Regions from separate parts of the Heliomicrobium sulfidophilum genome, predicted to be linked through region 1. Evidence: riboswitches for the same ligand, from Rfam matches in the RefSeq annotation. Region 1 holds a riboswitch; the other holds the start of a gene.
The links. Region 1 has a riboswitch for thiamine pyrophosphate ahead of thiS (sulfur carrier protein ThiS). Riboswitches for the same ligand answer to the same signal wherever they lie in the genome.

Region 1 (18,563 bases):
AGGAATGCTGCCGCGCCGTCATCGCGGCCAATCCCCTTTATCCAGACGTATATTTCCTGCTCGGATTGATTCGCCTGGAACAGGGCGATCGCCATGCAGCCTATGCTTTTTTTCAAAAGGTGCTGTTCTTGGTGCCGGATCATCGACCGGCCCGGGTGGAGATGGACCATCTCCGCCAGATGCTGAAGGAGAATGAGCCATGACGGGGAATGAGAGGGCGAATGCCGCCTATATGATTTTGTTGCACCAGGGACAGCGCTACGCCGTTCCAGCCCTCGCGGTGCGCCAGATCAGCTACCTTCCCTATCTGCAGCCTGCCGAGGAGTACCCTCCACCGGTGACTGGCTTGATACACTGGCGCGATCAGGTGATTCCGGCGCTCGATCTGTCCCTTTGCCTGGGACGGCGCGACCGCCCCCTGGCTCTAACCGACCGGTTGGTGGTCCTGGAGGCGGAGGGGAAGCATTTTGGCGTCGTCGTCGAAGATTGCTTGGAAATGCGCGAGTTTTCTGACGAGGGAATCGAACTGCCTGCTTCCTTCCAGGGGCCTTCACGCATCCCTTCGTATATGAAACGAACTTTTGTCGATCGGGAAGGTATGTATTTCATCATCGACCTTTCCCGTCTGCTGGCTGATGCTGTCGCTGAGGCGGGGGGGACAGCGATTGACGGCGCCCCTTCTGCAGGTGACGGAAGACAAATCGCCAAAAAGTGGACGGCCGAACAACGCCGGATCCTGCTGACACGGGCAAGGGCGCTTCAGCGAGAACGCAAAGCCAGTGATGGCGCTACACGGACAGGGGCAGTGGTTGTCATCGGCCAGGAACGGTTCTGGATCGATATCAGCCTGGTTCAGGAGTTTGCGCCGGCTGACCCGCTGATCCCTATCCCTTGCACGCCGGCCTTCGTGGCTGGTGTCAGCAAGCTGCGAGGGCAGTTGATCACCGTCTTTGATCTTCGACCGCTTCTCAGGGTTTCCAAAGAGCGGCTTTCCCAGGAGGCGGGGAAGATGGTCGTCGTCGAGACGGAAGGGGTGCAGGCCGGCCTCCTGGTGGAAGAGGTGATCGATATCGTCCCGATCCGACCGGAGAAGATCCGCCCCACACCGCTGGCGTTGCAGACGATCCCGGAAGAGTACGTCGGCGGGGAGATCCAATTCGGTGACAAAACCAGGGCAGCCATCCTTGATGTGAGCCGCATCCTGACGAGTGGGGACTTGCTCATCCAAGAAGAGGTATGAGAAGCCGTTGAAAACGTTGCGATGATCGCAGAAAGGAGGGCCTGGCGGATGATGATTCTAAAAAACCTGCGTGCGAAGATTATCGGAGGATTTGCCTTGCTCTTTTTATTCCTGGCGGGACTGTTCGGCGTCGAAACCTATATCACCTTCCGGGTCATCAGCTTACAGGATGAATCCATGGTCCAGCAAAAGCAGGCCCAGTTCATGCTGGAATTGGAGAACGCTCATTTAGTCTGGACGAACGATTTGAAGGAATCCTTGTTGACTGGAAAATCTTTTACGGGCAGCTTGGATCATACGAAATGCAAGTTGGGGAACTGGTACTATGAGTATATGACCACTGCCGAGTACCAACAGCTGCCGCCAGAGATCAAGAACGTCTTTAAGGAAATGGAGGAGCCCCATCGCCTGCTTCATGCCTACGGCGCCGAGGTGGTCGCCTTGATCAACAGCGGCAAGCTGACCGAAGCGGAAACTGTCTACCGCCAAAAGTTGACGCCGGTGACGGAAAAGACCTACGGCATGATCCGGGAGTTGATGAACGAAAATCTAACCCGATCGTCGGCGCTTACGAAAAATGCGGAAGAGGAACATGAGAAGGCGAGCCGTCTCTATTTCATCATCAGCTTGGCTGGTCTGATCATTGTTGCGCTGACAGCAAGCTATATCTCGACGAGCATCGCCCGCCCCATCCAGAAAACGATTGAAACGATCGCCACAACGACGGCGGAAGTGGCGGCCTCCGTAGAACAAAATGAACGAACAGCCATCTCCCAGTCCTCGTCGGTGGCGGAAATCACCTCGACGATGGAGGAATTGCGCATCTCCTCTGACCAGTCCTTCCAGCAGGCGCGGCGCATCTCTGAAAATGCCCTACTCTCAGCCCAGGCAGCCGTCGGCGGCATGGGGACGGCCGAGGAGATGGCGCGGGAGATGCGGGAGTTAAAGGAGAAGGTCGACTCCATTGCCATGCAGATGTTGAACCTGAGCGAACAGGTGGGACAGATCGGCGTCATCAGCGGCACGGTGAAAGAACTGGCCGATCAGACCAATATGCTCGCTCTCAACGCTGCCGTCGAAGCGGCGCGGGCCGGTGAACATGGCCGCGGTTTTGCTGTTGTCTCTACTGAGATCCGCAAGCTGGCCGATCAGAGCAAGAAGGCCTCCCAGCGGATCGGCGCCATCGTGGGCGAGGTGCAGAAGGCGACGAACACGACGGTGATGGTGACGGAAGAGGGAACGAAAAAGGTGGACGCCACCGAGCAGCTTACCTTGCAGACGGTGGAAGCTTTCGGCGGTTTGCACCAGAGCATGTCTGAGATCTCCCACTATATCCAGCAGGTCTCCTTGAATCTGCAGCAGCAGACAGAAGCGGTCTCCGGCGTCACGTCGGCCATGGAGGAGATCCTCCGGGGTACGAAGGAGACGGCGGCTGCCATCACTCAGACAAAAAGCGGCATGCAGAACCTCAACAAAGTGGGGATCCTGCTAAAAGAAATGGTATAGGGCGAGGGTGGACAGATGCGGATCGGCGACGACGAACTGCGTGAACTGTTCCAGATCGAATCGACGGAACGGTTGGACCGCATGGAAGCCAATCTGTTGCGTCTGGAAGAGGCGGGCGCCGAGCCGTCCCTGCTGGCGGAGTTGTACCGGGACGCCCATAGTCTCAAAAGTGCAGCCCGGTTGGTGGAACAAGCAGATATGGAGCGCCTCGCCCACCAGATGGAAGATTGTTTTGATCAGGTGAAAAGTGGCGCCTTGCCGGTCACGGCCGCTCTGGTGACCGAACTGGAAGGTGCTGTCGACGGACTCCGGAGGATGGCCAATATCGCAGTGACGGGTGGTGCGGCGGCAGATGCGCCTTCTGAACAACCGGTTTTGCGACGCGAGCCAGCAGGACCAGTCTTCCAGCGGGAACAGGAAAGCCATGACAATAGCCGTTTTGAAACGGTGCGCATCGCCACATCCCGCCTCGATGACCTGCTCCAAGAAACAGGCGAACTGACGGTGGTGCAGCGGCGAATCGAGCAGCGGACACACCAGATCGAGCAGTTGCTCAGTTCCCTGGAGGAGGCGGTGGTCACATCAGCGGGTCTGCGGATCGCGGGCGATGGACCATCGACGTCACCTTCACTGCTGCGCAGTCGTCTGTCCCAGGTTGTCCGAGATTTTTCTGAACTGCACAAGCTCCTTTCCGCCGACAGCGAGCGGTTATCCTTCATCGCCCATCGTTTGCACGACGAGGTGCGTGACTTGCGCCTCATGCCGCTGAGCATCCTCTTCGGGCAGTTTCCCCGGATCGTCCGCGAATTGGCCCTCGATCAAGGCAAGGAGATCCGCCTCGAGGTCAACGGTGACGATATCCTGGTCGACAAACTAATCATTGAACAACTGAAAGACCCGTTGGTCCACCTGATCCGCAACGCCATCGACCATGGGATCGAACCGTCGGATCGTCGCCGGGAACTGGGCAAGCCTGTGCCGGCGACGATCCGCTTGTTGGCGAGCCAGACGGAAACTCATGTGCGCCTGGAGGTGGTCGATGACGGGGCCGGTCTAGACACAGCGGCCATCCGGCGCAAGGCCACGACCTTGTCCCTTCGCAGCCGGGAAGAACTGGAGGCGATGACGCCTCAGCAGCTGCAGATGCTCGTGTTCGAATCGGGTTTTTCCACGCGGACCGTTGTTTCCAACATCTCGGGACGGGGCATCGGACTGGATGTGGTTAAACACACGGTGGAGAATCTAAAAGGAACGGTGCAGATCGACTCGACTGCCGGACAGGGATGTGCCTTTCGTCTCCGGCTCCCCCTCTCTTTGATGACAACGGCTATCGTTGTCGTCAAGGCCAGAGGCTATTATTATGGAATACCGGCGGAGATGGTGGCAAACCTGATCTGCATCTCCACCGGCGACATCTACAAATGCGGCGGCGCGCCGACGATCCGTTACCAAGGCCAGCCGATCTCGGTGGCGGATCTGGGGGCGCTGCTGGAACTGGACGGGCCGGCCAAGGCATCCGGCGGGGAACAGCGCTATTGCGTCGTCATCTCCACGGGAGAGATTGCCGACAGCCTGGCGCTGATCGTCGACGCCTTCGTCACCGAGGGCCAGGTGATCATCAAGCCCTTCTGTTCTCTGCTCAAAGGGGTGCGCAATGTGCTGGGGGCGACCACCTTGGGGACCGGCGATGTGTGCATGGTTCTCAATCCCCACGACCTCATCCGAACGGTGCGCAAGGGGGGCGGGCGAACGCTGCCTGACCTGATCCCGCAGGAGGCGGTAAGGCCCAAGGTGTTGTTGGTGGACGACTCGATCACCACGCGGGTGCAACTCAAGCGGATTGTGGAGAGCGGAGGCTATGAGATAATCACCTGTGTGAACGGCGCTGAGGCCTGGGAGCGTCTGCAAAAGGGCGATGTCCAGGCGGTGCTCTCTGATGTGGAGATGCCTGAGATGGACGGTTTCGTCTTGACGGAAAAAATCCGCCAGACACCGGTCCTAAAAGACCTCCCGGTCATCCTGATCACCTCGCTCAGCCGTGACGCCGAACGGCAGCGCGGTGTCGATGTCGGGGCAGACGCCTATATCGTCAAATCATCCTTTGATCAGAAGTTTTTGCTGGATACGTTGAAACGGCTCATCTAACCCGGGTCAGGAGCATCATCAAAGGAGGCCGACTATGAAGAAGATCCGCGTCGTCCTCGTGGACGATTCGCCGGTGGCGCTCTTTGTCTTGAAAAAAATCCTGGCTCGGGCGGAACACATCGATGTGGTGGGAACGGCCACTGACGGGCGTCAAGCTTTGACCCTGATCCCGATGGTCGACCCCGACGTGGTCTGCACCGATCTGCATATGCCGGAGATGGATGGTCTTGAGCTAACCCGTCGGCTGATGGAGGAGTTACCCAAACCGATCATGGTCATGAGCGCTGTCGATGGTAACGCGGAACGGACCTTCCAGGTCCTCCAGGCGGGGGCCCTTGAATTTGTCGATAAGCCGGCGGGATTGGCAGAGAAGGAACTGAACGACAAAGCGAAGGAAATCATCGAAAAGATTGGCATCCTGGCTGGGGTCAAGGTGTTTCGCAAGAGACACAGGCAGGGGAGCCCAGCCGGTTGCCATGCCACGTTGACGCCGGGGCGGGGACAGGGGTTGAGCCAGGAGGGTAAGCTTACTGTCCCGGCAGTGATCGGCATCGGCTCGTCGACAGGCGGTCCGACGGCTTTTTCTGAGATTCTGCGGGAACTGCCGGCTCATCTGCCTGTACCTCTCGTCGCAGTCCAGCACATCGCCGCCGGTTTCATGCAGTCCTTTGTCCAACACCTGAACGGGTTTAGCCCCATTGAGGTGAAGATCGCTGAAGAGGGCGAAACGTTGCGTCCCGCCCGGCTGTACTTCGCTCCAGAGGATCACCATCTGGAAGTGGAACGCGGCGGCTGCCTCCGCCTGAACCGTGCGGCGCCGGTAGAGGGACACCGGCCGTCGGTAGGCGTCCTGCTGGAGTCACTGGCTCGCCAGTATGGCGCTGATAGCTGGGGCATCCTGCTGACAGGGATGGGAAGGGACGGCGCCGCTGCCCTCAAGGCCATCCGTGACGCCGGCGGCTTCACCATCGCTCAGGACGAGGCGACTTGCACCGTTTTCGGCATGCCTGGAGAGGCGCAAAAACTTGGCGCTGCCTGCAGGTTCATGTCGCCGAGGCGAATTGGGCAATTGCTGGCAGGGCTGGGGAAGCGTTGACGCGAAAGGGAAACTGATCCGTTAAACGATATCATTAAAACGATATCCGTTAAACGACAATGGGTGATTTAAGAGACGCGCGCTAAAAAACATCTTCCGTCCGACGCCGACAGCGGGAGCTGTATTCGATTGACTGCGTAAAGACGATAGCGGATTAAGCTCCCGTGCTGTCTTGGCGACTGCGTTGGTTGTCTTCCTCCACTTTTTTTAGTGGTTTCTGCCCGTTCCCGCCGGTATTGCCTAAGCCGTTTCGCACCTCGCGAAACGACTTGATCACCCCGTAAGACACACCAGAGACACAGGCCACGTAGATGCCGTGTTCGGCGCCGTATTTAAAATGGCTCCATAAAAAAGCGCCTTTCATCCACAGTCCGAAAAGACCTCCCCAAAGAAATCCAGCCCCCAAGAGGACAAAGGGCAGGAGCACCTTGAATTTTTCCGACTGGCTTTTCATCATGTACTTGACGAGTTCGACAGTGGAGGTAATCAGGACGAAGAGCACTGTAGAAAAGTACTCCTGATCAAGGGGGATCCATTCCGTTGCCGGCAGCGTTTCCATCGCGTCACCTCCTTGAACAAAAGACCGCCCCCCCATGGCGCAGGGAGGGGTATGAGGGGAAATATGGATGTCTATTTAGTGTAGTGCGCCGTTGCGAAAAAGGTGCCAAGTTCGCTTTCGTTCAGAAAAAGCAAAAGCGGAGATAGGGAAGACTCTAAGAGGAACATAAGAAAGGGACCCCCTTGCGGCGGTCCCTTTCTTATGTTCTGGAAGTACCCTATGGTCCTGCAATTTATTTCTGTTGCGAAGTGGAAGCAGTTGTTCAACGAAGTGGAAGCAGTTGTTCAAGCCAAGCTGTGCCAATCCTGATGAACCGGCTGGTACCCCTTGGCGATCAGCATCTGGCGCACCTCGTCGACGGAACGCTCGTCAGAGACGCGGAACTGGCCCTCGTCGGCCTCGTCGTTGATGTAACCTCCAACGGCCGTGTTCGAACCAGCCGACATGCGGGTGATGCCGAGGGGGAGCAGGTGGTTGCGCAGTTCTGCCGGTTCCCGTGTGGACAGGGTGATGCCAGCGCGGGGCATAAAGAGGCGGAAGGCGAGCAGGATCTGGACAAGGTCGCGGTCTGCAACGGGCGCCTCTGGCTGGTAGCTGCCGGGGCCGGCCTTGATGCGGGGGACGGCGATGCCGATCTCCGCGCCCAGGTATTTGTTTTGCAGGTAGCTGGCATGAAGGCCCGTATAAAAGGCTTCCGAGGGCCAGTGATTCAGGCCCAGCAGGGCGCCGATGTTGACGGCCCGGAAGCCGGCCTGGCAGCCGCGCTCTGGCGCGTCGAGACGCCAGCGGTAGTCTTTTTTCGGGCCGGCGGGGTGGAGGCGGTCGTAGACGGACCGGTCATAGACCTCCTGGTAGATGGTGAGGCTGTCCACACCGGCCGCAGCCAGGCGGCGGTATTCGTCCACATCCAGCGCGTTGACTTCGATCCCAACGGCGGTAAAGTGTTTCCGGACGATTTCCACGGAACGGATCAGGTAATCGATGGCATCCTTCCCCGGTTTTTCGCCCGTGAGCAGGAGGATCTGCCGCAGACCCGTCTCCGCGATGGCTTCCGCCTCCCGCGCGATCTCTGCCTCCGTCAACTGCCGTCGCTGGATGTCGTTGCGGTGGTTGAAGTTGCAGTAGAGGCAGCGGTTGACACAGTAGTTGGCGAGGTAGATGGGCGTGTACAATTGGATGGCGCGGCCGAAGTGTTGGCGCGTCAGGCGGTGGGCTTTTTGGGCCAACGCCTCCAAGTGTTCCGAGGCGGCGGGGGAGAGCAGCGTTAAAAAGTCGAGGGGGGAGAGGAAGTCTTTTTTCAAGACGAGGTCGACCTGCCGGAGGGTGACGCGCTCCAGAAAACCGGCGAAGTCGAAGCCTTCGTAAGCCTCGATCTGTTCATAAAAAGAGTCCATGAACTTAACTCCCCAAAAAGCCCGTCAGGGGCGAACTGGCCCGGGCGTATTCGGTCGTCTCGCCTGGCTGGGCCAGGTAAGCGAGACGGCCGGCCTCGACGGCCTGGCTGAAGGCGCGCGCCATGACGAGGGGATCGCCGGCGGTGGCGATGGCCGTGTTGACAAGGCAGGCGGCAGCACCCATCTCCATCGCTTCGGCCGCCTCGGAGGGTTTGCCGATGCCGGCGTCGACGATGACAGGGACTTGGCACTCCTCGATGAGGATGCGGACGATCTCTTTTGTCTTCAAGCCCCGGTTGGTGCCGATGGGCGCACCGAGGGGCATGACGGCGGCCGCGCCGGCCCGTTCCAGTTCCTTGGCGGCGTAGAGGTCAGGGTGCATGTAGGGGAGGACGACGAAGCCCTCCTCGGCGAGGACGCGGGTAGCCATGATCGTCTCATTGTTATCGGGCAGCAGGTACTTGTTGTCGGAGATGACTTCGATCTTCACCCAGTTGCCGCAACCGGCGGCGCGGGCCAGGCGGGCGATGCGGATCGCCTCTTCCGCCGTCCGGGCACCGGAGGTGTTGGGCAGCAGGACACACTCTTTGGGGATGCAATGCAGGATGTTTTCACCGTCGCCGGAGAGGCTGACGCGCCGCAAGGCCACCGTGACGACTTCGACACCTGTATGGGCGACGATGTCTCCGATGATGCGCTCGTCAGCGAATTTGCCGCTGCCGATGAACAAGCGGCTTTTCAGTTCCCGACCGCCGATGACCAGTCGATCCATGGTTCAACCTCCTCCAACGAATGACAGGATTTCCAGGGTGTCGCCGTCGCTGATGCAGGTGTCAGGCCAGCGATCCCGGTGCAGGATCTGACCGTTGTACTCAATCACGACGACGGTGGGGTCCAGTTTGCGTTCCGCCAAGAAGGCGAGCAAGGGCGTGACGCCTGGCAGTTCCACCGGGACGCCGTTGACAGTGGCGCTCATAGAGGCACTCCTTTCCGAAACAGCGGTGGCAACGGCATCTACAAATCGCTACGACAACATCAAACAGCAACAAGAAACGGCTTGCCGCGAAGGCAAGCCGTTCAGAAAGCGAGAATATAGGCGCTTCCGGTTGCTTCCCTCCGCTGGCATGACCCAGGTCAGGTTCGAAGGGTTGAGAAGGGACCTTCTCTCTCAGCCGTACGACGGCACCCCTAGCAAGTTTATTTTTTTGAACGTAAAAATCAATGGTGACAATCTTTGGTGACAAGACGATTATACGCCGAAAAACAGGCAGCAGCAAGCGGGTAAATGAGACGAATACATTCCCCATCAGAGGAAAGGCAAGGATCGAGGCCGTTGACCATAGGGTGAACGTTGTGATATTGGAACATTGAGAAGGACTATCTCGTAAGGGCCAATAAAAGGTTACACCTTTAGTAAAAATAACATACTCTTTACCTGTTCATTACCTTTATAACCTCCCGTTGCCGTACAATCGACACTGGAGGTTGACAGACATGACATGAAGAAGAAAATAAACATCTCTGAATTAAAGTCTGGAATGGTTGTAAAAAAAGATGTTTTCAACCAACAAGGGATTATCTTGGTACGGGCCGGCACAATGCTGACAGACAATTACATCCGTGCCTTGCAGCGATTTCCGGACATAGAAATCGTTATCGATGATCCAGTTCGTCCGGCCGGCGAAGAAACCTTTGAAGCCAATGATGCCGACCTTAAACCCATCTTCGACGACTCGATGCAGATTCACTCCATCTATAGCGGATTGTTGCTTCACCTGAAAAAGCAGTTCACTGTGGCCATCAAGACCCTGTTGCGCCCCAACAACCGGACGCCTAAAACGACAGAGGTCATCCTCTACATCCACGATATTCTTGACACAATTATTCGCGAGGAATCGGTGCAACGCCTGCTGATGGAGTTGCGCATCCTGGAAGACAACACCTACGAACATTCGGTCAATGTCTGTGTCCTCTCCTTGGCGACTGCCGCCGGACTCGGCTATGACAATGATCAGATGCGCAATCTCGCACTAGGCGCTCTCTTTCACGACATCGGCAAGCGTGAAATCTCCTCGGAAATCATCCTCAAACCCGGTTCCCTTACCGCCGAGGAATATAGCATCATACAAACCCATGTCACCCACAGCGAACGAATCCTCAAGGAAGCCGGCTTCCCCGCTGTAGTCAGCCGAATGGCCGGCCAACACCACGAACGCTTTGACGGAAGCGGCTACCCTAAACGTCTGCGAGGGCAGGACATCGATGAGGCCGCCATGATCATCGCTGTCACCGATGTCTTCGACGCCCTCACCCACAAAAGGGTCTATCGGGAAAAATACAACCCCGCCGAAGCCATCGAATACCTCCTCGGTTCCGGCGACCTGCTTTTCCGTAAAGACATTATCAATGCCTTTATTGAAAACATTGCTACATACCAGTTAGGCAGCATTGTCAAACTCAATACGGGCCAAGTCGGCGTCGTCATCAATATTCATAAAAATGTCTCATTTCGGCCGATTATATCTGTTTTATTTGACAGCGGCAGAACTTTAGAAAAGCCGATCTTTCTCGATCTTGCAGACCGGGAGCACCAGACGAAGTTTATCACAAAAGTTTACGGAACATAATCGTCGCGCGATAAAGAATCGGGCGCCAGAAAAGAAACACCGGCCCTCTCGTTTGAATGGAGGGCCGGTGTTTCTGTAAAGTTCGTACTTATTCGCTTATATTTCCGGAAGAACGGATAATCGCTTAACCGTTCTTCCGCATGAACTCCTTCATGAAGTCGGCCAGGGCCTGGCAGCCTTCTCGGCTCATGGCGTTGTAGGTGGAGGCGCGCATGCCGCCGACAGAGCGGTGGCCTTTTAGGCCGATGAGGCCGGCTTTCGTCGCCTCGCTGGCGAAGGCCTTTTCCAGGTCTTCGTTGGGCAGGCGGAAGGTGATGTTCATGGTGGAGCGGCTGTCCTTGTCGGCGTGGCCTTTGTAGTAGCCCTTGCTGCCGTCGATGACATCGTAGATCAGGGCCGCTTTTTCCAGGTTGTGTTTTTCCATGGCCGCCAGGCCGCCCTGGGCTTTGAGCCAGCGGAGGACGAGGTTGACCATGTAGACGGAGAAGCTGGGCGGCGTGTTGTAGAGGGAGTTGTTCTTGGCATGGATGTCGTAGCGGAGCATGGAAGGCAGCTTCGTGGAGGCCTTTTCGATCATGTCCTGGCGGATGATGACGACGGTGACGCCGGAGGGACCCAGGTTCTTTTGCGCGCCGGCATAGATGAGGGCGAACTTGCTGGCGTCAAAAGGTTTGCAGAGGATGTCGCTGGACATGTCGGCGATGAGGGGGATGTCGCCGAAGTCGGGGAAGCTCTGCCACTGGGTGCCGAAGATGGTGTTGTTCGAGGTGAGGTGTATGTAGGCCGGCGCCTCGCTCAACTGGATCTCGTCGGCCTTGGGTATGCGGACATAGTTGCCTTCCTGGGTGGTGGCGGCCACATGGGTCTGGCCGAACTTTTGGGCTTCCTTCAGCGCTTTTTCGGACCAACTGCCGGTGAGGATGTAGTCGGCCGTCTGGCCGGCGCCGAGAAAGCTCATGGGCACCATGGCGAATTGGGTGCTGGCACCGCCCTGGAGGAAGAGGACCCGGTAGTTGTCTCCCAGGCCGAGCAGTTCCTTCATATTGGCTTCCGCTTCGTTGTTGATGGCTTCATATTCTTTGGACCGGTGGCTGATCTCCATGACCGACATGCCGGTCCCTTTGTAGTTCAGCAGTTCTCGTTGGGCTTCTTCGAGTACAGCCAGAGGCAGGGTGGCGGGGCCAGCGTTGAAGTTAAAGATGCGCTCCATTGTTGGTTAGCTCCTCTCGTTATGTCAAATTGGGGATAAACATTTTTATCTATTATAGCCTGTCCGCCCGTGGTATACAATGTTTGCGCCACAAAAACGTTTTCCCGGAGTGTTACAACGCTGTAGTCCAGTCCCGGAGGCTCTTCAGAGCAGTCTGAGGCGGACGTATGCTATAACGAAGGATGCAACGAAAAACCCGGCCTGAGGACGGTCCAACAGACCGGGTAAAAGAGGTTATGCTTTTGCCGGAACCGACTCTCGCTTCGTCTCGACAAAGCGGAGGCTGGCGGCGTTCCACTCAAAATGGACCTTTTCCTTCTCTTCGCTCTCCAGGTTGTACTGGGTGGGCATCTTTTTCGGATCGCCCGGGACGGCGTAGCGGGAGACGGTGCGGTCGACGACGATCACCCCCGGCGACGGGACGGAGAAGTGGTTCTCTTCCTTGACACGGTGCCAGTAAATGCCGTCCCGTCGATCCCAGGCGTCATGCCAGAAATAGTCGCTTTTCTGGACGTGGGAGAACACCTGCTGGAAGGCGTTGTTTTCGTCGAGGCGGAAGATGCGCTTCCAGGTCGTCTCTTCAAAACCGCCGGTCCGGTTGTCATAGGATTCTTCGACGGAGATCCCCTTCTGGTCGAGTCCGGGCAGTTCGACTGTCGACAGGCGGTGCACCGAGGCAAGGTCTTTCGATAGGCCGATCAACCGCCCGTCGGTTTTTTGCAGGCCTGCCAGGAAACCTTTGTTTTTACCGGCATTGATGCCGAGGATGATCTCCTCGCCGTCAAGGGGGGAGGCGTCGACCTCCAGTCGCAGGACGCTGGTCGGGGTGAGCGTTTCCCAGCCCTTGGCCTGCAAGGCTCGCCGCACCAGTTCCCCTTCGTCGGGAAGCTGCTGGAAGTTGAAGGCCGGCAGGACCTCGGCGTGGAGGAAGATAGAGACGGCGGTGACGAACAGGGTGACGAGACCGAAAAACAGAGAGGACTTGCGGCGCATGGCTATCACCTCCTTGAAAGTCCCTGTATCTTATGCGGACTCTTCGAAAGGGTGATTGGGCTTGTAGGTGTTGCTTTGAAGTCCAGTGACAATTTTGGTAAAATGGTTCTGGCGTCCAGCCCATTGCTGAAAGGAGCGAGGGATGGACGGAAAACTGGAGGGAGTATCATCATGCTGGTCGATTATCATGTTCACGCCATGGGCCATGGCACATCCCGCCATACGGTCGAGGAGATTTCGGCCTATCTCGATACGGCTCGCCTGCGCGGCGTTGCGCAGGTGGGTTTTGCCGACCATGACCGCTACCTCGACGAATACGATATCGAGGCCATCCGCGAAGCCGCCCTGCGCTATCCCGACGTGCAGGTGCGATTGGGGGTGGAGATCGATTATATCCGGAACGCCGAGGGGCAGCTTCAGGCGATGACGTCGCGCTATCCCTTCGATTATGTCATCGGCTCGGTCCACAAAATCGAGGACTGGGATTTCGACTGCGTGGAATTCATGGACCGCTATGACCGCTGGGAGATGGACGATCTCTACCGTACATACTTTGACCATGTGCGGGAAGTAGCGGAAAAGGGGCTCTTCAGCTTCATCGGTCACCTGGATCTGATCAAAATCTTCAATTTCCGCAACAAGCGGCCGATTGAGGAACTGGCTGAAGAGGCGCTCCAGGCGATCCGCAAGGCGGGGCTGCCTTGCGAGATCAATACGAACGGTCTGAACAAGCCTGTCGCCGAGATATATCCCCAGCGCGTGCTGCTGGAACGCTGTTTTGAACTGGGCATCCCGATCATCCTCAGTTCGGATGCTCATTTCGCTCATGAGGTCGGTCGCGACCTGGACAAGGCCCGTGACCTGGCTTGGTCGGTCGGCTACCGCCAGGTGGCCACTTTTCACCGCCGCCGGTGCGTCATGGAGAACCTGTAAAAAGGGAGAGTCGGCAAAATCAGTTGCTTGCATCATAGAGACGCAGTACCTGATGAACCCAAACCGGAGGTCGTAAGGAAACACGACGGAGACGGGGTGGTTGTGTGCGCGTCTACATATCGGCTGATCTGGAAGGGGTGGCCGGGGTCGTATCGCCGGCCCAGTTGATATCTGGAGCGGCTTATGAGGAAGCCCGCCGCTGGATGACGGCGGAGGTGGCGGCGGCGATCCGGGGCGCCCAGAGGGCTGGCGCCTCCCAGGTGGTCATTAACGACGCCCATGAGTCGATGACCAACCTGCGCCTGGAGGAACTGCCCTCCGCTGTTGAAGTGATCAGCGGAAAACCGAAGGCGTTGGGGATGATGTGCGGCATCGACGGGAACTGGGATCTGGCCTTTTTGATCGGCTATCATGCCCGCCAGGGCAGCGGCGGTCTGTTGAGCCACTCCTACAGCGCTACTACGATCGCGGGCCTGCGGCTGAACGGGCGCGAGGTGGGCGAACTGGGCTTCAACATGGCCTTGTCCCACGCCTGTAACGTGCCGGTGGGGCTGGTGACCGGCGATGAGGCGGCAGCCGACGAGGCGCTGGAACTGCTCCCCGGGATCCGGACGGTGGCGGTGAAGACCGCCTATGGACGTCAATCCACTCGGACACTGACGCCGGCCGAGGCTTGCCGGCGCATCGAAGCGGCAGCGGCGGAAGCGGTGGTGGCAGCGGCTGTCGCAGCGCTCACCACGCAAACCTTCTCCGCCGAAAAACTGCCCTGGCCGCCTCAGCCGCCTTATCGGTTGGAGGTGAAGTTTACCTCCCCTGTCATGGCAGACGCCGTCTCCTACATGCCCACGACCCGGCGAGAAAGCCCCTGCCGGGTCATGATGGAGCAAGCTGAACTGCCTGCGCTCTTTCGGGCCTTTCAGGCAATGTTGACGATCGCTGGTGCTGTGGCGCGCTGAAATCTAGGCAGCCGGCTAGTCGTAACTCTTCAAATTCAATGAATCCAGATGGCGGGAGCGAGGTAGGACCGTGAACGACCATTTGAACCATCCCGTAGCCGCCGATGTGCTCGCCATCGGCGCCCATCCCGACGATGTGGAATTAGGCGTCGGCGGGACAATCGCGCTGGCCGCCAGCCAGGGTTGGCAGGCGGTCGTCGTCGACTTGACGGAAGGCGAATTGGCATCACGAGGAACTGTCGAGGAACGGCGTGCAGAGGCCAAACAAGCCGCAGCGGTCCTGGGCGTCCGTGAGCGCCTCAACTGTTGCTGGGAAGACGGCAGCCTCAGCGATCCGGTCCGGTGGCGAAACCGGGTGGAAGAGTTGGCCCACCTGTTGCGCCGGTACCGCCCACGATTGGTGCTGGCGCCGGAGGGGCCGGATCGACATCCCGATCACGAGGCGGCAGGCCGGCTCGTCAGGGAGGCTGTCTTTTACAGCGGCCTCGCGAAATACGGCGACCCGGATCTGGCGCCCTGGCGACCCAAGCGCCTTTTGGCCTACCGCATCAACGGCGCTCTCGACGACGCAGTGCCTTTTGGCGTCGATGTAAGCGACCTCTACGAACGGAAGCAGTCGGCCCTTGCCTGTTACCGGAGCCAGTTTTTCCGGGGTCGGGCAGAGGCGCGCCTGGCATTGAATGTGCCGGACCTTCCCGCTCTGTTGGAGGCGAGGGACCGCTACCTGGGCGGTTTGCTCGGCGTTGCGTTTGCTGAGCCTTTATATCCGGAAGGTCCCCTTCGGGTCGGGCGCCTGGAAGCCTTGTGGGAGTGAAGAAGCCATGAACATCGGCATCGTCTGTTACCCCTCCTACGGCGGCAGCGGCGTCGTCGCCTCCGAGCTGGCCCGCCAACTGGGTCGTCGGGGCCACCGGGTCCACGTTTTTTCCTATGAAACACCCTTCCGCCTTTCTCACTTTGAGGCGAATGTCTGCTTCCATGAGGTGGAGGTTCTCGATTACCCGGTCTTTCGCTTCCCGCCCTACCTGCTGGCGCTGTCGGCCAAGATCGTCGAGGTGGCTCGCGAGGCTGACCTGCAGATCATCCACGCCCACTATGCCGTCCCTCATACGGCGGCAGCCTACCTGGCCAAGCAGATGCTGGCCGGAGAGCGTCGCCTGCCGGTGCTGACGACGATGCATGGCACCGACATCAACCTCGTCGGCAATAACCCCCAGTTTTACGAGATCACCCGCTTTTCTTTGGAAGCGAGCGACGGCGTGACCGCCGTGTCGCGGAGCTTGGCTGAGGAGTCGGCGGAGACCTTCCGCTTGCGCCGCCTTCCCCGGGTGATCGCCAACTTCGTCGACGCCGAGGAGTACCGTCCCCGCAACAACCCGGCCCTGCGCGCTCGCTTTGCCCGGCCCGATGAAAAAATCCTCCTCCATATCTCCAACCTGCGTCCGGTGAAGCGGGTGGAGGATGTGATCCGCATCTTCGCCCGGGTCAACGAACATGTGCCGGCGCGGTTGCTCCTGGCCGGCGACGGTCCGGAACGGCTCTCGGCGGTCCACCTGGTTGAAGCGCTGGGCTTGCAGGAGCGCGTCTGTTTTTTAGGCCGTCAGGACAATGTGGCCGAGATCTTTCCTTTGGCCGACCTGTTCCTGTTGCCGTCAGCCAAGGAATCTTTCGGCCTGGTGGCCCTGGAAGCGATGGCCTGCCAGGTGCCGGTCATCGCCAGCGATACGGGCGGCCTGCCCGAGGTGATCGAACAGGGGGTGACTGGCTTTCTGGCGCCGGTGGGCGATGTGGAGACGATGGCCCGTTACGCCGTCCGCCTGTTGTCCGATGAGCGGGAATATGCGTCCATGGCCCGGCAAGCCCGTGAAGCGGCGGTGACCCGGTTCCGGGCCGAGCCGATCGTCGATGCATATGAGGCCTATTACGGGGAAATCTTGAATACGCCTTGACAAGCTGCCGAAAGGGAGGTAGGATAGATTCATACATAATAGTAATCGTTACTGAAAATGGGGGGTGAACAACATGGCGATTTACAAATGCGCAAAATGCGGCGAGGTCATCGACAAGCGTTGCAAGCCCGGCAAATGCCCCAAGTGCGGCGCGCCCAAAGATGAGTTGATCAAGCAGGAAGGTCAGGCTTCCGGCGGAAACTGTTGCGGCTAATCGCGCTGCGACTGATTGCTCAGGTGGATGCCGTCGAAGATCCTTTGCCAGAAGGGCTCAACGGGGCGGACATGTGTCCATTTGGAGCAGGCTGTCGCTTGTGTACTTGATTGGAGCCGTGTCCCTTGGTTATACTTGAATAGTGAAGCAAGAGAACAAAGCAGGGAGTACCCCTGCTTTTCTCGTGAGGAGGGACCGGGATTATGGCAAAGGTTTATTTTGTTTCGCCGCGGGCCAAAGCCGGCAAAGGACTTGTGGACAAGCTGCGCCGTTTGCTCAAGGCAGGGGGCACGATGGACTGTGTCGGAAAGGGTGACCTCGTGGCCATCAAGATGCACTTTGGGGAGCGGGGAAATACGGCCACCATCCGGCCGCCCTTCGTCGGCGCCGTTGTTGACGAGATCCGGCGTAAGGAGGCACGCCCCTTTTTGACTGATTCGAACACCCTCTACCGGGGTTCGCGATCGAACGCCGTCGACCATATGGATACGGCCATGGAAAACGGCTATTCCTACGCGACGGTGAAGGCGCCTGTCATCATCGCCGACGGGTTGAACGGGAAAGAGTTCCGCAATGTTCCCATCCAGGGAAAGCGCCTCAAGGAGGCGAAGATCGCCGCCATTCCCCTTGATGCTGACGCCATGATCGTGTTGAGCCACTTCAAGGGCCATGAGATGACTGGTTTTGGCGGGGCGATCAAGAACCTGGCCATGGGGCTGGCCTCCCGCTCGGGCAAGTTGGTTCAGCACCAGGACGTGAAGCCTGAGGTCAATGACAAGTGCAAGGTCTGCGGCAAGTGTGTCCACTGGTGCCCTGTTGACGCCATCTCCTTGGGGGAACGGGCCGTCATCGCCGGAGAGCGCTGTATCGGTTGCGGCGAGTGCACCGTCACCTGCCCCCATAAAGCCATCGCCGTCAACTGGAACACCGACGTGGGACTGTTGCAGGAGAAGATGGCCGAATACGCCTACGCCTCGGTGAAGGACAAGCGGGAGAAGGGCAAGGTGACCTTCATCAACTTTGTCCTCGACGTTTCTCCTGAGTGTGACTGCTGCTCCTGGAGCGACGCGCCCATCGTTCCCGACATCGGCATCCTGGCCTCCGACGATCCCGTCGCCCTGGACCAGGCCTGCTATGACCTGGTGAATCAGGCGCCCGGCTTGCGCGACGGCCGGCTCGGCGATGCGGGACAGGGGGAACCAGCCGCCGGTGTCGATAAGTTCCGCATCGTCCACCCCTCTGTCGATGGGACGATCCAGCTCCGCCATGCCGAGGATATGGGTTTGGGCAGCCGCACCTATGAATTGATCCCGCTAGGCGAATAGGCGTTTTTGCGTGAACTTCGGCCCCAACACCCAACAGGACGAAGGGGCTTCGAAAAAGGGCGTCCCCGGCAAGGTTGAAAACTGTCGTTGACAGTTGCGCCCCCTTTCGATATGATAATAGTAATAGATATCGAGATTGATCTCATATTCTCTGTCGAAGGGTGGGCTTGCCATGGGCGCCATCGGACCACGTATGACACGACAAAAATCGCTTGTTTTGGAGATTGTTCAAGGCACGACCTGTCATCCCACCGCTGATTGGGTTTACCAGGAGGCGCGCCAGCAGATCCCCGACATCAGCCTTGGGAAGGTGTATCGCAACCTGAATGCGCTCGTCCAGCAGGGCCTGATCCGGGAGATGACTTATGCCGGCGCCAGTTCTCGCTACGATGGCAATGTGGAAAATCATTATCATT
Region 2 (10,383 bases), 610 kb from region 1:
ACCCCTACGCAAAAAGGAGTGTCTGCGAATGCATATCATGGAGGGCTATCTGCCCCTTAGCCATGCCGCCGCCTGGACCGCCGCCTCGGCGCCCTTCGTCGTCCACGGCGTGCGCGCCATCGAAAAAACCGTCCGGACCAATCCGGAAGCCAAAATGCTCCTCGGCGTCGCTGGCGCCTTCTCCTTCGTGCTGTCGGCCTTGAAGCTACCCTCGGTCACCGGCAGCTCCTCCCACCCGACCGGAACCGGTCTGGGCGCCGTCCTCTTCGGCCCCACCGTGATGACGGTGCTCGGCTCGATTGTGTTGCTCTTCCAAGCCCTGCTGCTCGCCCACGGCGGGATCACCACCCTGGGCGCGAACGTCTTCTCCATGGGCATCGTGGGCCCCTTCGCCGCCTACGGCGTCTACCGGTTAGGCCAGCGCCTTAACCTTTCCTCTAATCTCTCCATCTTCGCCGCCGCCGCCTTCGGCGATCTGGCCACCTATGTCACCACCACGTTGCAACTCGCCTTGGCTTTCCCCGATACAGCTACCGGAATCATGGGCTCCATCGTCAAATTCGGCTCCGTCTTCCTTATCACGCAAGTCCCCTTGGCCCTGGCAGAGGGACTGTTGACCGTCGTCATCTTCAACGCCCTCTCCAAATACTCCACTGCCGAGTTGTCGGCGCTGAAGATTTTCTCGAAAGAGGTGAAAGCATGAACGGGCTTCGGAACAAGCTTGTCCTGATCACAGCAGCTCTTTTTCTGACGGGTGTTCCCTTGATCATGCATTTTACCGGCGATTTTGCTGGCGCTGATGATCAGGCAGGAGAAATGGTCCAAACGATCGCTCCCGATTACGAACCCTGGTTCGAGTCCCTCTGGGAACCCAGTGAAGAGGCCGAACCGCTTCTCTTCGGCCTGCAAGCCGCCGCCGGCGCCAGCTTCATCGCCTACTACTTCGCGCGCCGCCGCAACAACAGTGGTTCTAACGTCCACACAGGTTCAGGGATGGGCGCCGGCATGGGGCGCAAACCTCTCGGCGACGCCTGACGCACTAAATCATGAGCGCGCCGGCGAACAGCAGACACCGGATAGGCGAACTGACGATGATGGAACGCTGATATCGACTTACCGAAACTTGTTAAACGGGGTCACACATATGCTCTTCACGATCGATCAGTGGGCTTGGGCCAATAAGCTGCGAGACAAATCACCGGCATGGAAAGGACTTGCCGCCCTCACCGGGTTGCTTGTCAGCCTGATAGCGCCCACGCCCTGCCTATCCGGAGCGATCACGGTGCTCTCCGGCGCACTGCTCGTCCTCTTGGCTCGCATCCCCTTATCGGTCTTCCTGAAACTGATGACGGTGCCGGGTCTCTTCCTACTCACCGGCTGCGCGACTGTAGCGCTGTCACCCTCCCCCCTTGACCCCGTGGCCCAGGTAACCATCGGCCCCTACTCCCCTGGAATATCGGCTGCCGGTCTGCAACAGGCCGGCATCCTCTTCTTTCGTTCCCTCGGCGCCACCGCCAGCCTCTATTTTCTGGTGCTCACCACGCCAATGGTCGATGTGATCGAACTGGCGACCCGCATACGGGCGCCCAAGATTGTGACAGAACTGATGCTTCTCATCTATCGCTTCATTTTCGTGCTCATGGAGACAACCCAGGCCATCCTGATCGCCCAGGCGTCGCGCCTCGGCTACGCCACCAAAGCCAACAGCCTTCGCTCCCTCGGCATCTTGGCCGCCAACCTCTTCATCCGTTCCCTCATCCGTTCCAAGGAACTCTACATCGCTCTGTCGGCCCGAGGGTATGAAGAGGAGCTTCGCGTGCTACCGCGCAGCCGGGATTGATCTTTTTGGCCGAATCAACGCCGCACTCCCTGAAAAAGAGGATGGTTTACATCGTGACTGCCCTGTTGGAAACAGAACAAGTGGAATACAGCTACCCCGACGGCAACTGCGGCCTTCGGGGTATTGATCTTTCCCTCCCGGCGGGACGCAAGATCGCCGTCGTCGGCGCCAACGGCGCCGGGAAGTCAACCCTTTTCCTTCATCTCAACGGCGCTTTGAAGCCGCACCGCGGTGTCGTCCGTTTCCAGGGCCGGCCCATCGATTACTCCCGCCGGGGCTTGCGCGAACTGCGCAGCCAAGTGGGCCTCGTCTTTCAGGACCCTGACGCCCAACTGTTCTCCGCTTCCGTCGAACAGGACATCTCCTTCGGTCCCCTCAACATGGGCCTTCCCGAGGCAGAGGTGCGCCGCCGCGTCGACGAGGCCCTGCGGGCCACAGGGATCACCGAACTGCGCCACCGACCGGTCCACGCCCTCAGCTACGGCCAAAAAAAGCGGGTCTGTATCGCCGGCGTCGCGGCCATGCGCCCCAGCGTGATCATCCTCGACGAACCGCTGGCCTGGCTCGACCCTGCCGGCGCCAGAAGCATCCTCGAACTGCTGGAACAGTTGAACCGGGAGGGCGCCACCATCGTCATGTCCCTGCACCAGATGGACATTGTGGCCCGCTGGTCAGACGAAGTCGTCCTGCTGGATCAGGGACAGCGGCTCTTCCAGGGCGCGCCCCGGGAACTCTTCGCCCGGCGGGATCTCTTGAAGCAGGCCGGCCTGGAACTTCCTTGGCCTACGGAGATGTATCAGGCCTTGGTCGATCGGGCCATACTCCCCACCTCGAATGCTCCGAAAGGGTCGGATATCCCGCTAGATCGGGAAAGCCTGCTCCAGTCGATCGAGCAGGCCTGGAAGGAACGGGATCATTAAGTCCGGAGGATCGCCTCTATCGTATTGATGACGACAAAGTAGGCGATCCAGAAGTTTTTTCCCATAGGTTTTGGCAAACTACGCCTCGCCCCTGCCCAACATAAGCCGGATTGGCGATTCCCTGGCGCAACCATGCAACCGCCCTTTCTGCCGCTGCCGGGACAGGCAGTCCCCGGGCAAGGCAGGCAGCTACCGCTGACGCAAGGGAACAGCCAGTGCCGTGAAGGTCGGCGCCCGGCACCCGTCGTCCCCACAACCAGCGCCGTTCCTCCCGGCTGATCAGCAGATCGGCAATCCGGTCGTTCTCCAGATCCGCCTCGGGCAGATGACCACTCTTCAGAAGCACCCACTGTACGCCGAATTGGAGAAGTCTTTCCGCCGCGCCGATCATGTCGTCATGGTCTCGAATGGTCACCCCGGACAGCGCCTCTGCTTCCGGCACATTCGGGGTCAGCACGGTGGTGACAGGCAGTAATTCCTCCCGAAAAGCCTCCAACCCGCCTCCCGCCAATAGGTTCACGCCGGTGCCCGAACTAAGGACCGGATCGACGACAAGCATAGGATAAGAAGCTGTGGCCGAAAATGCCGGGGCAGGCGAAAGGGATGGCAGAACGGGCGGAATCTGCTCTCCTGACATTTGGTGCTCCTGGACATACTCGCCCCAGAGCCGACCCAGCCCGCTGATCACGCCGGGCTGTTGTAACATGCCCGTCTTTACCACAGTCGGACGCAGATCCCATAGCACATCGCGGACCTGCTCTAGCACCCATTCGGCAGGCAACGGAAAAAGGCCGAGCACACCGGCGCTTGTCTGCCGCGTCAGCGCCGTGATCGCGGCGCCGCCGTAGACGCCGAACTGGGTCAGTACTTTGAGGTCTGCCTGGATGCCGGCGCCTCCGCTCGGATCCGACCCGGCGATCGTCAATACCTTGGGCAATGTCATGGTCGTTCCCATTCCTAAACCCCAAATCTTTCGGTTAACGCTCCTGTGCCGCTTGCGCGCCATCAAAGGAGCGAACTGCCGACATTATAAAAAATGATTGTATCCCTTGGCCGCCAAAGGGACCCTTTTGCCGCCCTCTTCATCAGGATAGAGAGCCATCACCCCGTCCGAGGCTTCGGTCAGTTGTCCGATCACGGTGACTTCGGTTCCCGTCACTTTGCGAACACCTTCGATCAGCCCGGGAACCTGTTCCGCCGTCGCCGTGAAGAGCAATTCGTAGTCCTCACCGCCCGTAAGCGCCCAGACCAGGGGATCCCGCCCAGTCCGCTCAGCCAGCCGGCGCGCCGCCGGGCTGAGCGGCAAGGCCGCCACATCAATCTGGGCGCCGCAGCCTGAGTGCCGGCATAAGTGGTGAACCTCGCTACTCACCCCATCACTGATGTCCATCATCGCCGTCACCCCGCCATGGTCGACGAGGGCCATCGCCTCCGCGACACGGGGCGTGGGATCGAGGTGCCGCGTCAGGAGGCTCTGACGGTCCGCTGCACTTAGTTCCATCCCGTTTATTTTTGTATTACCTGTTTCACTATCGCTCGTTAGGGCTTTCCCACTTTCGGCGGCCCTTTCTCCTTCAACCTTCATCGACCATTCCGATAGCAAGAGATGCAGTCCCGCAGCCGAGTCGCCCACCGTGCCGGTGACGAGAATCAGGTCGCCCGGCTTGCCTCCGCTCCGGCGGAGGGGCGCTTTGGCCGCCAACCCGAGCAGGGTCACATTGATCACCCACTGGTCGGAGCGGACCGTGTCGCCGCCAGCCAGCGAGACGCCGTAACGGGACGCCAACTCGCCCATGCCGGCGTAGACCTCTTCCACGTCCTCCACCGTTGCAGAGGCGGGAAGGCCGATGGAGAGAAAGGCCCAGGCCGGAATCCCTCCCATGGCGGCAATGTCGCTGATATTGACGGCAAGCGCTTTGCGGCCGAGCAGGCGCCGCCGCTCCGACGACCAGAGGAAGTGGACGCTCTCGACAAGCATGTCTGTCGTCACCAGCAGCGATTTTCCGTCCGGCACATCGATCACAGCGGCGTCATCGCCGACTCCCAGCCGCAAACCGGGCGTCACCAAAGAGAGGCAGCCAGGTTTGTCAGCGCTACAGCCGGCGGCTTTTCCGCTGGAGGAGGCGCCCTGCCAGGCCCGAGCCAACCGCTCAATCAGGCCGAACTCGCCCACGGATGTCAACGGCGTCCCTTCTTGTCGCCTGTCCACCTTCACTTGCTCCCTTTCCGTCTTGGGGCAATCTTGCGATTCGCCCCCTATGAAAAAGCCTTTCATCTACAACACGAAAAGCCCCGAAAAAGTCCTGTAAGCTCTCGTCACTTCCACGGCGATTTCCCTAGCGGCCTGTTCCGGCTCATCGACGCTCATGATCGCCGAAACGACCGCCACCCCTCGACCGCCCGCCGCCACCACCGCAGCGGCATTGCCGGCATGAAGGCCGCCGATGCCGACGACAGGGATGGAGACAGACCGGCAGATAGCCGCCAACCCCCCAGACCGATTCCCGGCGCCTCTTCCTTCGTCGACGTCGTGAAGACGGCGCTGGCGCCGATGTAGTCAGCCCCGGCCTGCTCGGCAGCGACAGCTTCCTCCACCGAGGAAGCCGAGATGCCGATGCAGATATCCGACCCGAGGATGCGCCGCGCCTCTGCCAGCGGCATATCATCCTGTCCGAGATGGACCGCCGGGGCATTGACGGCTAAAGCCACATCAAGCCGGTCGTTGACGACGAAAAGCGCGCCATAACGGCGGCAGAGATCATGCAGCGCCCGCGCCTCATCCACCATCTGTCGCGTTCCCGCCGCTTTCTCCCGGTACTGGACCAGGTTCACCCCGCCGCGCAACGCCGCCTCAACCTGGTGGAAAAAGGACCGGCCGCCACAGGCGCGCCGGTCGGTCACCAGGTAGATCCAGGGGATATCCTTATGAAAAACCGGATGAAAAACAGACCCTCCGGCTTGCTTCGGCACGGGATCGTCCCTCCGTTTTCCACTATACAAGAATTCACTTAGTGAGCCAAGGTTCCCCTTGGCCTAGAATCAAAGCGTCTCAATGCTTCGCGATCCACCGGCTACACAGCTTCTACCCGCGCCAACCGCGCCGCCCACTCCCCATCCAGGGAATAAACGGCGTCAAAGAAGGCGGTTTTAAAGCTCATGGGCCCCCTCGGCTCTGGCCAGATTGGCCCCGCCTCGACCAGAGGCGACCGTCCGGCAGCGATTTCCCCCGCCGCGCCATAGAAGGCGAGGGCCGACGCGGCGGCGGTCAAAGGATCTTTTTCAACGGCGCAGAAGCATCCCGTTACCGATGAGGCCATACAGCCTGTCCCAGTCAGGCGCGCCATCCAGGCATCGCCGTTTTTGATCTTCACCGTCTGCTGCCCATCGGATACGTAATCGATGACGCCAGTGACGGCGGCAACGACGCCGAAGCGCCGCGCCAGCGCCTGGGCGGCGGCGCGGGCATCGCCGCTGACGGCGTCGACGCCTTTTACTTCTCCATCCAGACCAGCCAACACCGCCGCTTCCGCCGCATTGGCCCGCACGACGGCCACCTTGACGGATTCAAGGATGCGCAGGCACGATTCCGTGCGCAAAGGCGTCGCGCCGGCGCCGACCGGATCGAGGATGACCGGCGTGCCGGCGGCATTGGCCGCTTTCCCGGCTGCGATCATCAACTCGATCCAAGGCAAGGTCAAGGTGCCGATGTTGAGGACGAGCGCCCCGGCGATGGAAGCCAGTTCGGCCACCTCTTCCGGCGCATGGGCCATCACCGGCGACGCCCCGGTCGCCAGGACCATATTCGCGCAGTCATTGACCGTCACGTAGTTTGTCAGGTGATGAATCAGCGGGCGTGTCTCCCGCATGATCGCCAGTTTGTCTGCTAAGCAAGGGCGAACCTGAGCCGACATGGCGATTCCTCCTCTCCTAGCAGGACCCCGCCGGTCTCCCCAGGTAATCGCTCACAATGCGCATAGCGCAGTAGGGACCGCACATGGAGCAGCCGGTCTTGTCGCGCGTGTGCGGGTGTTTGTCAAAAGCGGTGGGGTCCATCGCCAAACGGCGTTGCTCGCCCCAGTCGAGGTCTTTGCGTGCCTTGCCCATCGCCTTATCCCAGTCCATGGCGCCCTTGATCCCTTTGGCCATGTCAGCGGCATGGCCGGCGATGCGGGAGGCGATGATGCCCTGGCGAACGTCCTGTTCATTGGGCAGACCCAGGTGCTCCGCCGGGGTTACATAGCAGAGGAAGTCAGCGCCAGCCGCAGCCGCAATGGCACCGCCGATGGCCGAGGTGATGTGGTCATAGCCAGGCGCCACGTCGGTGACAAGGGGTCCAAGCACATAGAAGGGCGCTTCTTCGCAGAGCCGCTTTTGCAGCTTGATGTTCATCTCCACCTGGTCCATGGGCACGTGGCCGGGCCCCTCGACGATGACCTGCACGCCGGCGGCGCGGCAGCGCTGAACCAGTTCGCCGAGGACCATCAGTTCCTGCACCTGGCCTCGGTCGGTGGCGTCGGCGATGCAACCGGGGCGCAACGCGTCGCCAAGGCTCAAAGTGATGTCATACTCCTGGGCGATCTCCAGGATGCGGTCAAACTGCGCGTAAAAGGGGTTCTGCCGCTGGTGATGGAGCATCCAGCCGGTCAGGAATGAACCTCCCCGGGAAACGATATCGGCGATGCGCGGGTGCTTGCGCAGGCGCTCCAAAGCCTCCATCGTCAAGCCACAGTGGATGGTCATGAAATCGACGCCATCTTCGGCCTGCTTCTGAACAGCCCGCAGGATATCCTCCTCGGTCATGTTGACGATGGCGCCCTTCATCTCTTGCGCCTCCACCGTGGCCTGGTAGATCGGCACGGTGCCGAAGGCGATGGGGCAGCCTTCGATGAGCGCCCGGCGCACACCGTCGATGTCAGGGCCAGTGCTCAGATCCATGACGGCGTCAGCGCCGCACTCGATGCTGATATCGAGCTTGCGTTTTTCAAACTCGATGCCCGATGTTCCCTTCGAGGTGCCGATATTGGCGTTGACCTTGGTCCGCAAGCCCCGGCCCACACCGCAGTAAGACTCGCGAGGACGGCGGTTGTTGGCTGGAATGACGATCCGTCCGGCGGCGATCTCCGCCATCAGCGCCTCCGGCTGCCAACCTTCCGATTCGGCCACCTGGACCATCTCGGGAGTGACTTCTCCTCGCAGAGCCCTTTCCATCTGAGTTCCATAGTGCCTGCCTAATTGCATTGATACTCCTCCTTGTTTGATTCTGCCCTGCGCGGATAAAGAAATCCCTCCCCGAATTCAGGAAGGGAATAGCGCGCTAAAAATCGCCTATCCGCTTTCCTCCGCTGGCATTCCTCCAGATCAGGTGCAAAGGGTCGGCGCCGCTCACGCCGGCGCCCTCTCAGCCCGGGCATCGTCCGGGCTCCCCTAGCGGTAAACCTAATGAAGTTTTTGATTGCCTGCTATTGGTTCTATTCGACAAGAACAGGGATATTCCTTTTCCGTTCAAAGACCCGTGAAAGCGCACAGCGATGGAATCATCAGCAATAAATACCCCCAGCGAAAAGACTGTTAAGATCCCGTTTTCCTATACTGTTCCGGCAAAATGGGCAGGAATTTTGTCCGTTCGAGGCGAACCATTGATAATTGTTCCACTAACAGGTTTCTCAGCCTTTTTCCCCGACTTTTTCAGGTCTTTACACGATCCTTCCTTTCCGTTTGGCTTGTGTGAGACTTTTGTCGTCCGTTTTGCATCGATGCCTTTGACAGAAGGGGGCGGCCCGGTTGAGAAAAGTATCCATCGAATCTGTTGAGCCGGGCATGATCCTGGCCCGCAGCATTTATAGCGCCGAAGGCAAAACCCTGCTCGGTGCCGGCATCACCCTGTCCCCCCCCTTCATCCGGCGTCTAAAGGAACTGGGTGTGCCTGCCGTTCTGATCAAAGACCAGGTGATCGGCGATTTAACCGTTCCCGACTTGCTCAGCGAGCAGGTGCGCCTTGCTGCCGTACAGACGATCCGCCACTCCTTCGCCCGTGTTCAACTGCACGCCGACAAAGGGTTAGAACCGACTGCCGTCAAAACGGCCACCTCGGCCATCATCGACGAGGTGCTGCGCAACCGCCATGTCATGTACCACGTGGCCGACATCCGCACCTTCGACGACTACACCTTCGGTCATTCCGTCAACGTCTGCGTGTTGTCCGTATTGACGGGCATCGCGATGGGATATAACGAACTGGAGCTCTACGACCTTGCCTGCGGCGCCATCCTCCACGATATCGGCAAGATGCTGATCCCCCTGGAGATCCTGAACAAACCCGGGCGTCTAACCCCGGAAGAGTATACCGAGATCCGCCGGCACTGCGAATACGGCTTTGAGATCATCCGCCACCAGTCGGAGTTCTCCCTCGCGGCGGCCCACGTGGCCTACCAGCACCAGGAGCGCTTTGACGGCTCAGGTTACCCGCGCCAGCTCAAAGGCGAAGAGATCCACGAGTACGCCCGCATCGTCGCCATCGCCGATATGTACGACGCCCTCGTGGCTGACCGGGTCTACCGCAAGGGCTACCTCCCCTACCAGGCCCATGAGATCATTCTGGCCGCCAGTTGCCGTGAACTGGACCCCAACCTCTCTCAGATCTTCTTGCAGAATATCGCCATCTACCCCATCGGCAGCACCGTTCAACTGAACACCGGCGATATCGGCGTCGTCGTCGACGTGAATAAGGCGTTCCAAAGCCGCCCTGTCGTCCGTCTCCTCTACGGCGCTGACGGAATCCCCTTAAAGCGGCCCTATGAGATGGACCTGACCCGGCACCTAACCGTCTTCGTCGACAAAGTGCTCTTTGAAGAACATGTGCGGGAATTGACGGCCCCCCACTACCAGGAAGCGAAATAACGAAAACAGCGAAGAGCCCCGGCGTTATCCGCCGGGGCTCTCTCGTTAGAGGGCCTGTCATTCAAGTGCGGCTTAATAGTAATACCAGATGCTCTGATACGCCTGGGGATCCTCGCCGCGCTGGGCCATCGCGTGCAAAAAATCCTGGATCGCCACGTCGGTAAAGAGGAAGGGCTGCGGATCGGAGGGCATATCCCAAGGGTAAAATTCGTAGATCCGCCGCCCCTCGCTGTCGACCATGATCACCTCATGGTCCTGGCCGGCGCGCAGGTAGTTTTTGCCGAGGCGGGGGATGTTGAAGACGGCTTCGTCGGAACGGACCAGGCCGGGCATGAGCCGCGCCTCTTCGGCCTGCTCCTGAAGGAGGCGGGCGATGGGGACCCGGTAAGCGCGCGTTTCCTCTTTGCCCTTGGCGTTGAAGGTGTAATAGGGGTCGACGCCGATCAGGCGCAAGAGCCGGCGCAGCGCCACCATCTCAAAGCGCCGGGCGTTTTCCAGCGTAAAGACGCCCTGGTTGTAGATGGGCAGGCCGCGCCGCCGCAAGCGCTGAACGGCTTCGGCCGCCTCAGGCGTCACCTCGTAGGGGTGTTCAAAGTGGGTCATGACGACCACTTCCCGCCGCCCCGGGATCCGGTATGACACCAGCAGATCAGCGAAGGCGTCGGTGATGCGCATGGGGAGGACGACGGGGGTGCGGGTGCCGATGCGGATGCGCCGGACATGATC

Region 2: linked by a shared signal. The riboswitch ahead of thiC (phosphomethylpyrimidine synthase ThiC) and the one ahead of thiS (sulfur carrier protein ThiS) in region 1 are both predicted to bind thiamine pyrophosphate.

What each region holds. Positions count from the first base shown of each region.
Region 1 covers NZ_JBVTZZ010000005.1:91,583-110,145, reverse strand. Annotated here, with positions in the region: gene AC0CW1_RS06280 (CheR family methyltransferase) at 1-203, shown strand, start outside; gene AC0CW1_RS06275 (chemotaxis protein CheW) at 200-1,240, shown strand; gene AC0CW1_RS06270 (methyl-accepting chemotaxis protein) at 1,289-2,746, shown strand; gene AC0CW1_RS06265 (hybrid sensor histidine kinase/response regulator) at 2,762-4,891, shown strand; gene cheB (chemotaxis-specific protein-glutamate methyltransferase CheB) at 4,926-5,987, shown strand; gene AC0CW1_RS06255 (hypothetical protein) at 6,142-6,546, opposite strand; gene thiH (2-iminoacetate synthase ThiH) at 6,831-7,940, opposite strand; gene AC0CW1_RS06245 (thiazole synthase) at 7,945-8,712, opposite strand; gene thiS (sulfur carrier protein ThiS) at 8,716-8,916, opposite strand; TPP riboswitch at 9,035-9,140, opposite strand; gene AC0CW1_RS06235 (HD-GYP domain-containing protein) at 9,440-10,567, shown strand; gene serC (3-phosphoserine/phosphohydroxythreonine transaminase) at 10,692-11,777, opposite strand; gene AC0CW1_RS06225 (hypothetical protein) at 12,012-12,770, opposite strand; gene AC0CW1_RS06220 (histidinol-phosphatase HisJ family protein) at 12,942-13,703, shown strand; gene AC0CW1_RS06215 (M55 family metallopeptidase) at 13,808-14,659, shown strand; gene bshB1 (bacillithiol biosynthesis deacetylase BshB1) at 14,730-15,473, shown strand; gene bshA (N-acetyl-alpha-D-glucosaminyl L-malate synthase BshA) at 15,481-16,608, shown strand; gene AC0CW1_RS06200 (RCKP-type rubredoxin-like domain-containing protein) at 16,682-16,822, shown strand; gene AC0CW1_RS06195 (DUF362 domain-containing protein) at 17,023-18,147, shown strand; gene AC0CW1_RS06190 (Fur family transcriptional regulator) at 18,320-18,563, shown strand, end outside.
Region 2 covers NZ_JBVTZZ010000005.1:705,766-716,148, forward strand. Annotated here, with positions in the region: gene AC0CW1_RS09075 (energy-coupling factor ABC transporter permease) at 29-703, shown strand; gene AC0CW1_RS09080 (energy-coupling factor ABC transporter substrate-binding protein) at 700-1,035, shown strand; gene cbiQ (cobalt ECF transporter T component CbiQ) at 1,145-1,840, shown strand; gene AC0CW1_RS09090 (energy-coupling factor ABC transporter ATP-binding protein) at 1,894-2,760, shown strand; gene thiD (bifunctional hydroxymethylpyrimidine kinase/phosphomethylpyrimidine kinase) at 2,777-3,715, opposite strand; gene thiL (thiamine-phosphate kinase) at 3,788-4,969, opposite strand; partial or broken gene thiE (thiamine phosphate synthase) at 5,036-5,730, opposite strand; gene thiM (hydroxyethylthiazole kinase) at 5,832-6,671, opposite strand; gene thiC (phosphomethylpyrimidine synthase ThiC) at 6,688-7,998, opposite strand; TPP riboswitch at 8,078-8,196, opposite strand; gene AC0CW1_RS09120 (HD-GYP domain-containing protein) at 8,542-9,657, shown strand; gene AC0CW1_RS09125 (KamA family radical SAM protein) at 9,730-10,383, opposite strand, start outside.